2 regions of the Streptomyces solicamelliae genome follow, and region 2 is predicted to be linked to the other one. Evidence: riboswitches for the same ligand, from Rfam matches in the RefSeq annotation. Region 2 holds a riboswitch; the other holds the start of a gene.
The links. Region 2 has a riboswitch for ZMP and ZTP ahead of glyA (serine hydroxymethyltransferase). Riboswitches for the same ligand answer to the same signal wherever they lie in the genome.
Positions count from the first base shown of each region.

Region 1: another riboswitch for ZMP and ZTP. It lies ahead of ABZO31_RS32180 (bifunctional 5,10-methylenetetrahydrofolate dehydrogenase/5,10-methenyltetrahydrofolate cyclohydrolase); the one in region 2 lies ahead of glyA (serine hydroxymethyltransferase).

Region 1 is NZ_CP160404.1:6,987,149-6,993,041, reverse strand. It holds gene ABZO31_RS32190 (SWF or SNF family helicase) at 1-1,041, shown strand, start outside; gene ABZO31_RS32185 (hypothetical protein) at 1,046-1,807, opposite strand; gene ABZO31_RS32180 (bifunctional 5,10-methylenetetrahydrofolate dehydrogenase/5,10-methenyltetrahydrofolate cyclohydrolase) at 2,018-2,875, opposite strand; ZMP/ZTP riboswitch at 2,901-2,991, opposite strand; gene ABZO31_RS32175 (GAF domain-containing protein) at 3,253-4,539, shown strand; gene ABZO31_RS32170 (aldehyde dehydrogenase family protein) at 4,585-5,893, shown strand, end outside.
Region 2 is NZ_CP160404.1:4,349,775-4,355,667, reverse strand. It holds gene trpS (tryptophan--tRNA ligase) at 1-477, opposite strand, end outside; gene glyA (serine hydroxymethyltransferase) at 562-1,833, opposite strand; ZMP/ZTP riboswitch at 1,910-1,999, opposite strand; gene rocD (ornithine--oxo-acid transaminase) at 2,107-3,309, shown strand; gene ABZO31_RS20375 (glutathionylspermidine synthase family protein) at 3,604-4,785, opposite strand; gene ABZO31_RS20370 (hypothetical protein) at 4,803-5,084, opposite strand; gene ABZO31_RS20365 (PLP-dependent aminotransferase family protein) at 5,241-5,893, opposite strand, start outside.

The DNA.
Region 1 (5,893 bases), 2.6 Mb from region 2:
GGCACGGCGCACCGCAGCGACGTGCTCCTGCGGGAGCTGGGCGACGAGGAGTGGGACCGGTTCCTGGACATGGCCGCGGACAGTGCCGGGCACATCGCGGCGCTGCTCGACCGCGAGATGCCGCCGCATCTGGTGGAGGACGCGGCGGGGCTCGGGCTCGAACTGCTGCCGGGCATCGGCGATCTGGAGCCGGAGTGCACCTGCGGGGCGTGGGACCACTGTCCGCACACGGCAGCCCTGTGCCATCAGGTGGCGCGGCTGCTCGACCAGGACCCGTTCGTGCTGCTCCTGATGCGCGGCCGGGGCGAGCGGCGGCTTCTGGACGACCTGCAGGAGCGGAGTGTGGCGCGCGCCGAGCCCGTACGGGAGGCGGCGCGGCCGGCCGGCGTCCTGGCGGCGGAGGCGTACGCGGCGGGGGGCATCCTGCCTCCGCTGCCCGCTCCCCCGCCGCAGCCCGAGACCCCCGGGGCGGGACAGTCGCTGGACACCGAGACGGACCCGGCGCCGGGTCTCGACCCGGCCGCGCTGGAGTTCCTGGCCGCGGACGCGGCGGCCCGGGCGCGGCGGCTGCTGGCCGAGGCGCTGGCCCCGGAGCACGTACGGGCGCCGTGGGAGCCGTCCTTGACGGTCGATCAGGACGGGGTACGGCTGGCCGCGGCCGGTCCGGCACCGTGGATCGCGGCCCGGCTCGCGGCCGGCACCGGGCGCGGCCGTACGGGGCTGACGGCGGCGGCCGAGGCGTGGCGGCTCGGCGGGGCGGCGGCACTGGCCGTCCTCGACGGGTCCCGTCCGCCGTCCCCGGAGGTCCTGGCGCGGGCGAAGGCGGTGCTCGCCGGGGCGTGGGAGCCCACGGACCGGCCGGCGCTGCGCGCCTCGGCGCACGCCCGCTGGACGGTCGTCGGCGCGGACGTACAGCTCCGGCTGGCCGAGGACGGCCGCTGGTGGCCGTTCCGTCGCTCCGGCGGGCAGTGGGTCCCGGCCGGTCCGCCGGCCGCCGACCCGGCTTCGGCGCTGGCCGGCGCGGATCGGCCCGCGGACTGAGGCGTCACTGCAGCGGGGCGTTCAGCTTGCGTCCCGATTCGGAGAGCGCGGCGAGGCTGCAGACGATCGTGTCGGAGCCGAGCAGGTAGCCGGAGTGGTACGGGTACTGGACGTAGGTCGTCCAGTACGTGCCCGCGGGCTGGGCGGCGGCCTTGGCGCGCAAGGGTGCGCGGCACAGGTCCGCCGCCCGGCGCCGGATCGCGTCGTCGGTCAGGTAGACGCCGACGAGCCGGAGCCGGGCCACGGCCTCGGCGTCGTGCGGCGCGTCGCAGCGGCGGCGGATCGGGGTGCCGGGGTCGTTGCGGTTCACGTCGAAGCACGCGCCGATGCCCAGCTGCTCGTACGGGACGGGCTCGCCGCCGTTCGGTCGGTCGCGCCTGCGGGGCGGGGTGGGGGCCGGGGTGACGTGGCCCCGGGCGACCGTGGGGGCCGCCGCCGAGGTGGGCTTCGCGGGGGTCTTGCGCCGCTCCCGCGGTTCGCCGGGCTTCGGCGCGGTACGGCGGGACGGCAGCCGCGACGGGTCGCCGCCGGCCGCGGAGGGGTCCGAGGTGGCGGTGCCCGGGCGCTCGTCGCCGCCGTGCCCGCCGCTCTGCCCGTCGGGCGTCGCGGGGGCGCTGCGCCGGGCGTCGCCGCGCACGTCCTCGGTGCGCGGCGTGTCCCGGGCCGCCACGACGGCGGCGGCGACGAGCGCGGCCAGCACGATCAGCACCAGCGGCCCGGGCATCAGGCGGCGGTGCGGACCGGGGGCAATGGGTCGCTCAGCCATGTGCACAAGGGTGACCGGTGGCCCGCCGTCCTGCGATACCGGGTCGGTGGTTACGGGCAGGGCCGTACGGAATCGTGACAATCGAGGGCACGAATCCACCCGAAACACCCCCAGGAACAGGCGTGTCGTGCTGTGGACACCTGTCCCGTCGGCGCGCCGCACCGTCGTGATCCGGCCATCGGCGTGCCGTCGGCCCCTTTGTCCGACGCGCTACTTCACACCGAGCCGGCGCTCGGCCGCCTCGACGGTCTGGGCGAGCAGCACCGCGATCGTCATCGGTCCGACACCGCCCGGCACCGGCGTGATGAGGGAGGCGCGCTCGGCGGCCGATGCGAAGTCGACGTCGCCGACGTTGCCCGGGTTGTAGCCGGCGTCGATGACGACGGCGCCCGGCTTGATGTCCTCGCCCTTGATGAACTGCGGCTTGCCGACGGCTGCGACGAGGATGTCGGCCTCGCGGACGATCGACGCGAGGTCGGTAGTGCGGGAGTGGCAGTAGGTGACGGTGGCATCGCGGCCGAGGAGCAGCAGTCCGGCCGGCTTGCCGAGGATGGCGCTGCGGCCGACGACGACCGCGTGCTTGCCGGTGAGTTCGACCTCGTACGCGTCGAGGAGCCGCATGATGCCGCCCGGGGTGCAGGAGACGAAGCCGGGCAGGCCGAAGCCCATGGCGGCGAAGGAGGCCATGGTGACGCCGTCGACGTCCTTCTCGGGGGCGATGGCCTCGAAGGCGGCGCGTTCGTCGATGTGCGGGCCGACGGGGTGCTGGAGCAGGATGCCGTGCACCTCGGGGTCGGCGGACAGCGCGGAGATCTCGGCGACGAGCTCCTCGGTGGTGGTGGTCGCGGGCAGCTCGACGTGCTTCGAGCGGATTCCGGCCTTGGCGCAACGGTTCTGCTTCATCTTCACGTACGTGACGGAGGCGGGGTCCTCGCCGACGAGGACGGTGGCCAGACAGGGCGTCACGCCGGTGCGGCGGGTGAGTTCGGCGGCGCGGGCGGCGGTCTCCTCGACGGTGCGCCGGGCGAGGGCGGTGCCGTCCATGAGGGTCGCGGTGCTGGTGGACATGGGCTGCTCCTGGGCGTGGGCTGATGGGAGTCGCCCAGGCGCGCGGCAGTCGGACGGAGGTCCGTCGGGCCGCTCCCCGGTGGTGATCCACCCAAGCGCCAGTCACGGTCCGAGCCCCACTCTACGTGACGGCCGGAGACGCGGACCGGCCAGGCCCGTGCGCGGACGCTTGTCGACGGGCGGCTCCGGCACCCACGATGGCGCGCACGGGGCTCGGGCGCGTGGCTTCACGCACGGGGCCTCGCGCATGAGGCTTCGGCCATGAGGCTACGGGCATGAAGCTTCGGGCCGTGGGCTATGGGCGTGGAGCATCAGGCACAGGGCATCAGGCACGGCGGCTACGGGCAGGAACCGGACGACCTCGGCGGGAGGCCGACTTGAACGCAGACGGGACGACGGACTCCGCAGCGCGCGACACCGGTGCGGTACGGCGGGCCCATGACGTCTTCACGTCCGGCGGCGAGCTGAGCCGGCCGCCGGTGCGCGAACTGGTCGCCGCCTCCTGGCGGCGCTCGGCGCGGGCCCGCGTCAGCCCGGACGGCGCGGCCTGCGTGGAGCTGGCGGACGACGATCTCGCCGCGTACCGGGAGGAGCATCCGCTGGCGCCCGCGATGCCGGTGGTCCGGGAGCTGATGGGCGCGTACGCACGGGACGGCGAGCATCTGCTCGCGGTCTGCGACGCGGCGGGCCGGATGCTGTGGGTGGAGGGCCATCCGGGGACGCTGCGCAAGGCCCGCGGGATGAACTTCGTGGCGGGCGCGCGCTGGTCGGAGGCGGCGGCCGGCACGAACGCGCCGGGCACGGCGATCGCGATGGACCGCCCGGTGCAGGTCTGCGCGGCCGAGCACTTCCGGCGGCGGGTGCAGGCGTGGACGTGCGCGGCGGCGCCGGTCCACGACCCGCACACCGGCCGGCTGCTCGGCGCGGTCGACATCACCGGCGGCGACGGGCTCTCGCACCCGCACAGCCTCGCGTTCGTGCAGGCGGTGGCGCGGGCGGCCGAGGCGCATCTCGCGCTGCAGGCGCCGCCCGCACCCGGCGGCCGGCCGCGGCTGACGGCGCTCGGCCGGGACGAGGCACTGCTGCGGATCGACAGCCGCAGCGTACGGCTGAGCCGCCGGCACAGCGAGATCCTCGTCGTCCTCGCCCACCGTCCGGAGGGCGTGAGCGGCGACGAACTGCTGGTGCAGCTGTACGAGGACGAGTCGGTGACCCCGGTGACGCTGCGCGCGGAACTGTCGCGGCTGCGCGCGCTGCTGGGCCCCGAGGTGCTGCGCTCGCGCCCCTACCGGCTGGCGTCGCCGGTGGACGCCGACTTCGCGGCGGTGGACCGGCGGCTCGCCTCGGGCGCGGTGTCGGCGGCGCTCGGCGCGTACGCGGGCCCTCTGCTGCCGGGTTCGCGCGCGCCCGGGATCGTACGGCTGCGGGAGCGGCTCGCGGACCGGCTGCGGGCGGCGCTGGTGGACCGGGCGGACCCGGGGCTGCTCGCGGACTGGGCGTACAGCGCGTGGGGCGAGGACGACGTCGAGCTGTGGCGGGCGCTGGCGGACGCGGTCCCGGCGGTGCAGCGGCCGCCGGTACTGGCGCGGCTGCGCGCCCTGGACGCGGAACTGTCCGCGGGCGCAACGGGGTTGCAACGTCCGGGTCCGCAGACTCGGCGGTGAGCGCCGGCCAGGGACGGCCGGCGCGGTCCGAGGGAGGCCCCGCAGATGACCCGTTTCGCCGCACCCGGCACCGACGGCGCGCTCATGGCGTACCAGCCGCGCTACGACCACTGGATCGGCGGCGAATACGTCGCTCCGGCCGGCGGGCAGTACTTCGAGAACCCGAGCCCGGTCGACGGCAGGCCGTTCACCGAGATCGCCCGCGGCACGGCCGAGGACGTCGAGCGCGCCCTGGACGCGGCGCACGCGGCCGCACCGGGGTGGGGCCGGACGGCTCCGACGGAGCGGGCGAACGTCCTGCTCCGCATCGCCGACCGCATGGAGGCGAACCTGCAGGAACTGGCTGTGGCGGAGAGCTGGGAGAACGGCAAGCCGGTGCGCGAGACGCTGGCGGCCGACATTCCGCTGGCCATCGACCACTTCCGGTACTTCGCGGGGGCGCTGCGCGCCCAGGAGGGCACGCTCAGCGAGATCGACGACGACACGGTGGCGTACCACTTCCACGAGCCGCTGGGCGTGGTCGCGCAGATCATCCCGTGGAACTTCCCGATCCTGATGGCGGTCTGGAAGCTGGCCCCGGCTCTGGCGGCGGGCAACGCGGTGGTCCTGAAGCCGGCCGAGCAGACCCCCGCCTCGGTCCACTTCTGGATGAGCCTGGTCGCGGACCTGCTGCCGCCGGGCGTGGTCAACATCGTCAACGGCTTCGGCGCGGAGGCGGGCAAGCCGCTGGCGTCGTCGCCGCGTGTCGCGAAGATCGCGTTCACGGGCGAGACCACGACAGGGCGGCTGATCATGCAGTACGCCTCCGAGAACATCAAACCGGTCACGCTGGAACTCGGCGGCAAGTCGCCGAACATCTTCTTCGACGACGTGTGGGCGGCGGACGACGACTTCCGCGACAAGGCGCTGGAGGGCTTCACGATGTTCGCCCTCAACCAGGGCGAGGTCTGCACCTGCCCGTCCCGTGCGCTCGTCCAGCGCGGCCACTACAGCGAGTTCCTGGAGGCGGCGGTCGCCCGTACGGAGAAGATCCTCCCGGGCCACCCGCTGGACACCGACACGATGATCGGCGCCCAGGCGTCCAACGATCAGCTGCAGAAGATCCTCTCGTACCTGGACATCGGCCAGCAGGAGGGCGCGAAGATCCTGACGGGTGGTCAGCGCATCGAGTACGACGGCGAACTGGCCGGCGGCTACTACGTCCAGCCGACGATCTTCGAGGGCGACAACCGGATGCGCATCTTCCAGGAGGAGATCTTCGGCCCGGTCGTCGCGGTCACGTCCTTCACCGACTTCGACGACGCCATCAGCACGGCCAACGACACGCTCTACGGCCTCGGCGCCGGCGTCTGGA
Region 2 (5,893 bases):
CTCGATGTGCTGGCGCTGGTCCTCGCCGACCGGGACCTGGTCGGCCTGGTAGAGCAGGATGTCCGCGACCTGGAGGATCGGGTACGTGAACAGGCCGACGGTGGCCCGCTCCGCGCCCTGCTTGGCGGACTTGTCCTTGAACTGCGTCATCCGCGAGGCCTCGCCGAAGCCGGTGAGGCAGTTCATCACCCAGCCGAGCTGCGCGTGCTCGGGCACGTGGCTCTGGACGAAGAGGGTGCAGCGCTCCGGGTCGAGGCCGGCGGCGAGCAGCTGGGCCGCGGCGAGCCGGGTGTTGGCCCGCAGCTCCGCCGGGTCCTGCGGCACGGTGATCGCGTGCAGGTCGACGACCATGTAGAACGCGTCGTGGGTCTCCTGCAGGGCGACCCACTGACGGACCGCGCCGAGGTAGTTGCCGAGGTGGAACGAGCCTGCGGTGGGCTGGATTCCGGAGAGCACACGAGGTCGGGGAGAGGCCATGTTCATCATTCTCTCAGGTGCGGTAGGCGTTCTTGACAAGGCCGGGGCGGGCGCTCACGCGCCCGCCCCGGGACACCTCCGCCGTCAGACCGTCAGCCCCGGCGCCGGGTACGCGGCCATCAGCTCGGCGACCTCCGCGCGGATCGCCGCCAGCGCCTCCTCGTCGCCCTTCGCGGCCGCCGCGACACCGCGGTCGATCCACTCCGCGACCTGCGCCATGTGCTCGACGCCCAGGCCGCGCGAGGTCAGCGACGGGGTGCCGATGCGGACGCCGGAGGGGTCGAAGGGCTTGCGCGGGTCGTACGGGACCGTGTTGTAGTTCACGACGATGCCCGCCCGGTCCAGCGCCTTGGCGGCCACCTTGCCCGGGACCTCCTTGGGCGTGAGGTCCATCAGGATCAGGTGGTTGTCGGTGCCGCCGGAGACCAGGTCGAAGCCGCGGGCCAGCAGCGCCTCGGCGAGCGCCTTCGCGTTGGCGACGACGGACTCGGCGTAGGTCCGGAAGGAGGGCAGGGCGGCCTCCTTCAGGGCGACGGCGATCGCGGCGGTGGTCTGGTTGTGCGGGCCTCCCTGGAGACCCGGGAAGACTGCCTTGTCGACGGCCTTGGCGTGCTCCTCGCGGCACATCAGCATCGCCCCGCGCGGGCCGCGCAGCGTCTTGTGCGTGGTCGTGGAGATCACGTCCGCGTACGGCACCGGCGACGGGTGCGCGCCGCCCGCGATCAGGCCCGCGATGTGGGCGACGTCGGCGACGAGGACCGCGCCGGACTCCTGGGCGATCTCGCCGAAGGCGGCGAAGTCGATGGTGCGGGGCAGCGCCGTGCCGCCGCAGAAGATCACCTTGGGGCGTTCCTTCATCGCCAGCTCGCGGACCTGGTCGAAGTCGATCCGCCCGTCGTCCTGGCGCACGCCGTACTGCACGCCGCGGAACCACCTGCCGGTCGCGGACACGCCCCAGCCGTGGGTGAGATGGCCGCCCATCGGCAGGGCCATGCCCATCACCGTGTCGCCGGGCTCGGCGAAGGCCAGATAGACGGCCAGGTTGGCCGGCGAGCCGGAGTACGGCTGGACGTTGGCGTGGTCGACGCCGAACAGGCTCCGGGCGCGCTCGATCGCCAGGGTCTCGACCAGGTCGATGTTCTGCTGGCCCTCGTAGTAGCGGCGGCCCGGGTAGCCCTCGCTGTACTTGTTCTGCAGGACGGTGCCGGACGCCTCCAGGACCGCCTGGGAGACGTAGTTCTCGCTGGGGATCAGGCGCAGCGTGTCGGCCTGGAGCTGCTCCTCGGCGCGGACCAGCGCGGCCAGCTCGGGGTCGGTGGCGGCGAGGGCGGGGTGGCGGGGCTGCTCGGCGGTCATGGCGTGCCTCCGGGTTCGGCGGATCCCGGGGCGCGGCTCGTACGTAGGGCTGCGCCGCACGGGACGGTCGTAGGTCCCGTGATGCCCAGGCGGGCGGCATCTCGTGTGGTTGCCGCGCACGGCTCCCCCGGGGTCGCTTCCCCGTGCGCCAGTCGCCGTGCGTGTTTCCAGACTAGCGGGCGCGTTGTCACCGAGGTTTCCCCGTCCATCATCCGAGCGACGATAGAAACAGGGCTCACACCCGCCCCTGGCCGCAGAACGAACGGAGATCCCGTGTCGCGTACGCAAGACCTGATCGCTTCCGCGGAGACGCACAGCGCGCACAACTACCACCCGCTGCCCGTGGTCGTCGCCACCGGCGACGGCGCGTGGCTCACGGACGTCGAGGGGCGCCGCTACCTCGACATGCTGGCCGGCTACTCGGCGCTGAACTTCGGGCACGGCAACCGCCGGCTGCTCGACGCGGCGCGGGCGCAGCTGGAGCGGGTGACGCTCACGTCGCGGGCGTTCCACCACGACCGGTTCGCCGCCTTCTGCGAGCAGCTCGCGGAGCTGTGCGGCAAGGAGCTGGTGCTGCCGATGAACACCGGCGCGGAGGCCGTGGAGACGGCCGTGAAGACCGCCCGGAAGTGGGGGTACGAGGTGAAGGGCGTGCCGGACGGGCACGCGAAGATCGTGGTCGCGGCCAACAACTTCCACGGCCGGACGACGACGATCGTCAGCTTCTCGACGGACCACGAGGCCCGGGACCACTACGGCCCGTACACGCCGGGCTTCGAGATCGTCCCGTACGGCGATCTCACCGCCCTGGAGACGGCGGTCACCGAGAACACGGTGGCGGTGCTCCTGGAGCCGATCCAGGGCGAGGCCGGGGTGCTGGTGCCGCCGGCCGGTTATCTGCAGGGCGTGCGGGAGCTGACGCGGCGCAGGAACGTGCTGTTCATGGCCGACGAGATCCAGTCCGGCCTGGGCCGTACGGGCAGGACCTTCGCCTGTGAGCACGAGGGCGTCGTGCCGGACGTGTACATCCTCGGCAAGGCGCTGGGCGGCGGCGTGGTGCCGGTGTCGGCGGTGGTCGCCGACCGCGACGTGCTGGGGATCTTCAAGCCGGGCGAGCACGGCTCGACCTTCGGCGGGAACCCGCTGGCCTGCGCGGTGGCCCTGGAGGTGATCGCGATGCTGCGCACCGGCGAGTACCAGCAGCGCGCGACGGAGCTGGGCGAGCACCTGCACGCCGAGCTGAACCTGCTGGTCGGCGGCGCGGTGGAGGCGGTGCGGGGCCGCGGGCTGTGGGCGGGTGTGGACATCGCGCCGGCGCGCGGCACCGGCCGGGAGATCTCGGAGAAGCTGATGGAGCGCGGGGTCCTGGTGAAGGACACCCACGGCTCGACGATCCGGATCGCCCCACCGCTGGTGATCGGCAAGGAGGACCTGGACTGGGGCCTGGAACAGCTGCGCGCGGTCCTGTCGGACTGACGCAGCGGCGACGCCGTGCCCGGGGGCGCTGTGCGGCTCCGGGCACGGGGCGGCGTACCGCCACGGTCAGGGCGCGGCCCTCGCCTGGCCCGCCCCTCAGGAGCGCGGGCAGGCCGCGGTCTTCCGGTGCGGTGGCGCGGCGGGCGCCGTAGCTCCACGGCAGTCGCGCTGCCGGGGCCGTTCGGCGCCGCGGTCCCGTGCGCGTGGGGGCGCCCTTCCCGGTGGCCGGCGGGCCGCGGCCCGACGCGCCCCGGGCCGAGGGCCCGCGCCCCCGCCGGGCCCCTCCGCCGCGCCCTACAGGATCACGTGCGGCAGGAAGCGGGCGTAGCCGTCCGTGACGAGGCCCGCCGACTCGCGGATGCCGAGGCCGGCCGCCTCGTCCCGGACGACCCATGCGCCGAGCACGACCCGGTTGCCGTCGAAGTCCGGCAGCGGCGCCAGGGCCTGGTAGCAGCAGGGCTCGTCGCTGACGGCCGGGGGCTCGCCCGCCTCGTGCAGGGTGACGCCGGCGCCCTCGCGCCCGAGCAGCGGCTTCGCGGCCCAGCCGGTGGTCGTGGCGAGCTCGCGCGGGCCGTCGACGTAGGCGGGCAGCAGGTTCGGGTGGCCGGGGTACAGCTCCCAGAGAATGGCGAGCAGCGCCTTGTTGGAGAGCAGCATCTTCCAGGCCGGCTCGATCCAGCAGGTGCTGCCGGAGCCGCCGCCGTTGTCGAGGGTGTCCAGGACGTGCGGGCCGAAGCGGTCCGTGGTCAGCCACTCCCACGGGTAGAGCTTGAAGCAGCTGCGGATGAACTTCAGACGGTCGTCGACGAACCGCCCGGACAGCCGGTCCCAGCCGATCCGTTCGACGGACAGCGCCTCGGTGTCGAGGCCGGCCTGCTGGGCGGTCTCGCGCAGGTACGCGACCGTCATCAGGTCCTCACCGAGCTCGTCTCCGTCCGAGTGCACGAAGTGCACCGGGCCGGGCGGCAGCAGGTGCGCCTGCGCCTTCCAGGCGTCGACGAGGCGCTCGTGGAGCGAGTTCCACTGGTCGGCGCCGGGGAACCGCTCCTCCATCCAGAACCACTGCGGACTGGCGGCCTCGACGAGGGAGGTCGGGGTGTCGGCGTTGTACTCCAGCAGCTTCGCCGGCCCCGTCCCGTCGTAGTGCAGGTCGAACCGGCCGTACAGGGACGGCAGTTCGGTCCGCCGCCGCCAGGACTCGGCGACCCGCTCGACGACCCGGGGGTCGGTGAGGCCCAGATCGGCGAACCGGTCCTGCGCCACGATGTGCTCCGCCGCGGCGAGGCTCATCGCGTGCAGCTCCTCCACGACCTCCTCCAGCGCCTCGACCTCGGGCAGCGTGAAGGAGTAGTACGCGCTCTCGTCCCAGTACGGCCGCAGCGAGTCGTCCGGGTAGCGGGTCAGCGGGTAGACGCAGCCCTGCTCCTCGACGGTCTGCTGCCAGCCGGGGCGGGGTTCGATGGTGTGCCGTCGCATGACGTGCCCGCCGCCGCTCAGCCGCCGCTGGAGCCGGAGCAGCCGAAGCCGCCGGTGTCCACGGCGGCCTTGTTGGTGCTGCCGCCGCCGATCCGGCCGTCGGCGTCGACGCTGCCGCCGTAGTAGTAGGTGCCCCTGGTGGTGTGGCCGCCGCTGCTCTTGCACTCGTAGTTGGGCAGTTGCTTGCGGCTCACCGGGTCCATGCAGCGCTTGTCCGGCTCGCTGGAGCAGGCGGTGATCGTCGCCGCGAGCACGCCCATCCCGCCGAGTATGACCGTGCTCGACCTCAGCCTGCGCATACCGTGTTCTCCCCGTTCGTCCTTCGCCGTGCCGACGCGCGGCCCTTTTACGCCCTGCCGCGCGACCGCACAGTTTAGGCCGCTCCTTCCCGGCCGGTACGGGGTGGGCCCGGCAACTTCACGGCTCCTTTACTGCCGGGGACCGTCCCTCCGCGTTCACTCCTCCGGCAGCACCCGCAGCAGTGCCTCGAGCGCCCCCGGCCAGGCGCTGTCGGTGGGCGTGCCGTAGCCGACGACGAGACCCTCCCGGGTGCGCGGCGCGGAGGGGTGACGGAACTCCTCGATGCCGAGCACCGACAGGCCGTGCCAGGCCGCGGAGCGCAGTACCTCCCGCTCGGTGCCGGGCGGCAGCGGCAGCACGGCGTGCAGCCCGGCCGCGATGCCGCTGACCTCCATGCCCGGCGCGCGTTCGGCCAGTGCGGCCACCAGCTGGTCGCGGCGCCGGCGGTAGCGCAGCCGCATCGCCCGGACGTGCCGGTCGTACGCACCGGACTCCAGGAAGTCCGCGAAGGTCAGCTGGTCGAGCGCCCCGCAGTACCAGTCGACCTGTCCTTTCGCCGCCGCGACCTCGTCGGCCAGCGCCTGCGGCAGCACCATCCACGCGAGGCGCAGCGCCGGCGCCAGCGACTTGCTCGCGGTGCCCAGATAGACCACCCGGTCCGGGTCGAGGCCCTGCAGTGCGCCCACCTGCTGGCGGTCGTAGCGGAACTCCCCGTCGTAGTCGTCCTCCAGGACCAGACCGCCGGTGGTCCGCGCCCAGTCGACCGCCGCCGCCCGCCGGTCCGGGGGCAGCGCCCCGCCGAGCGGAA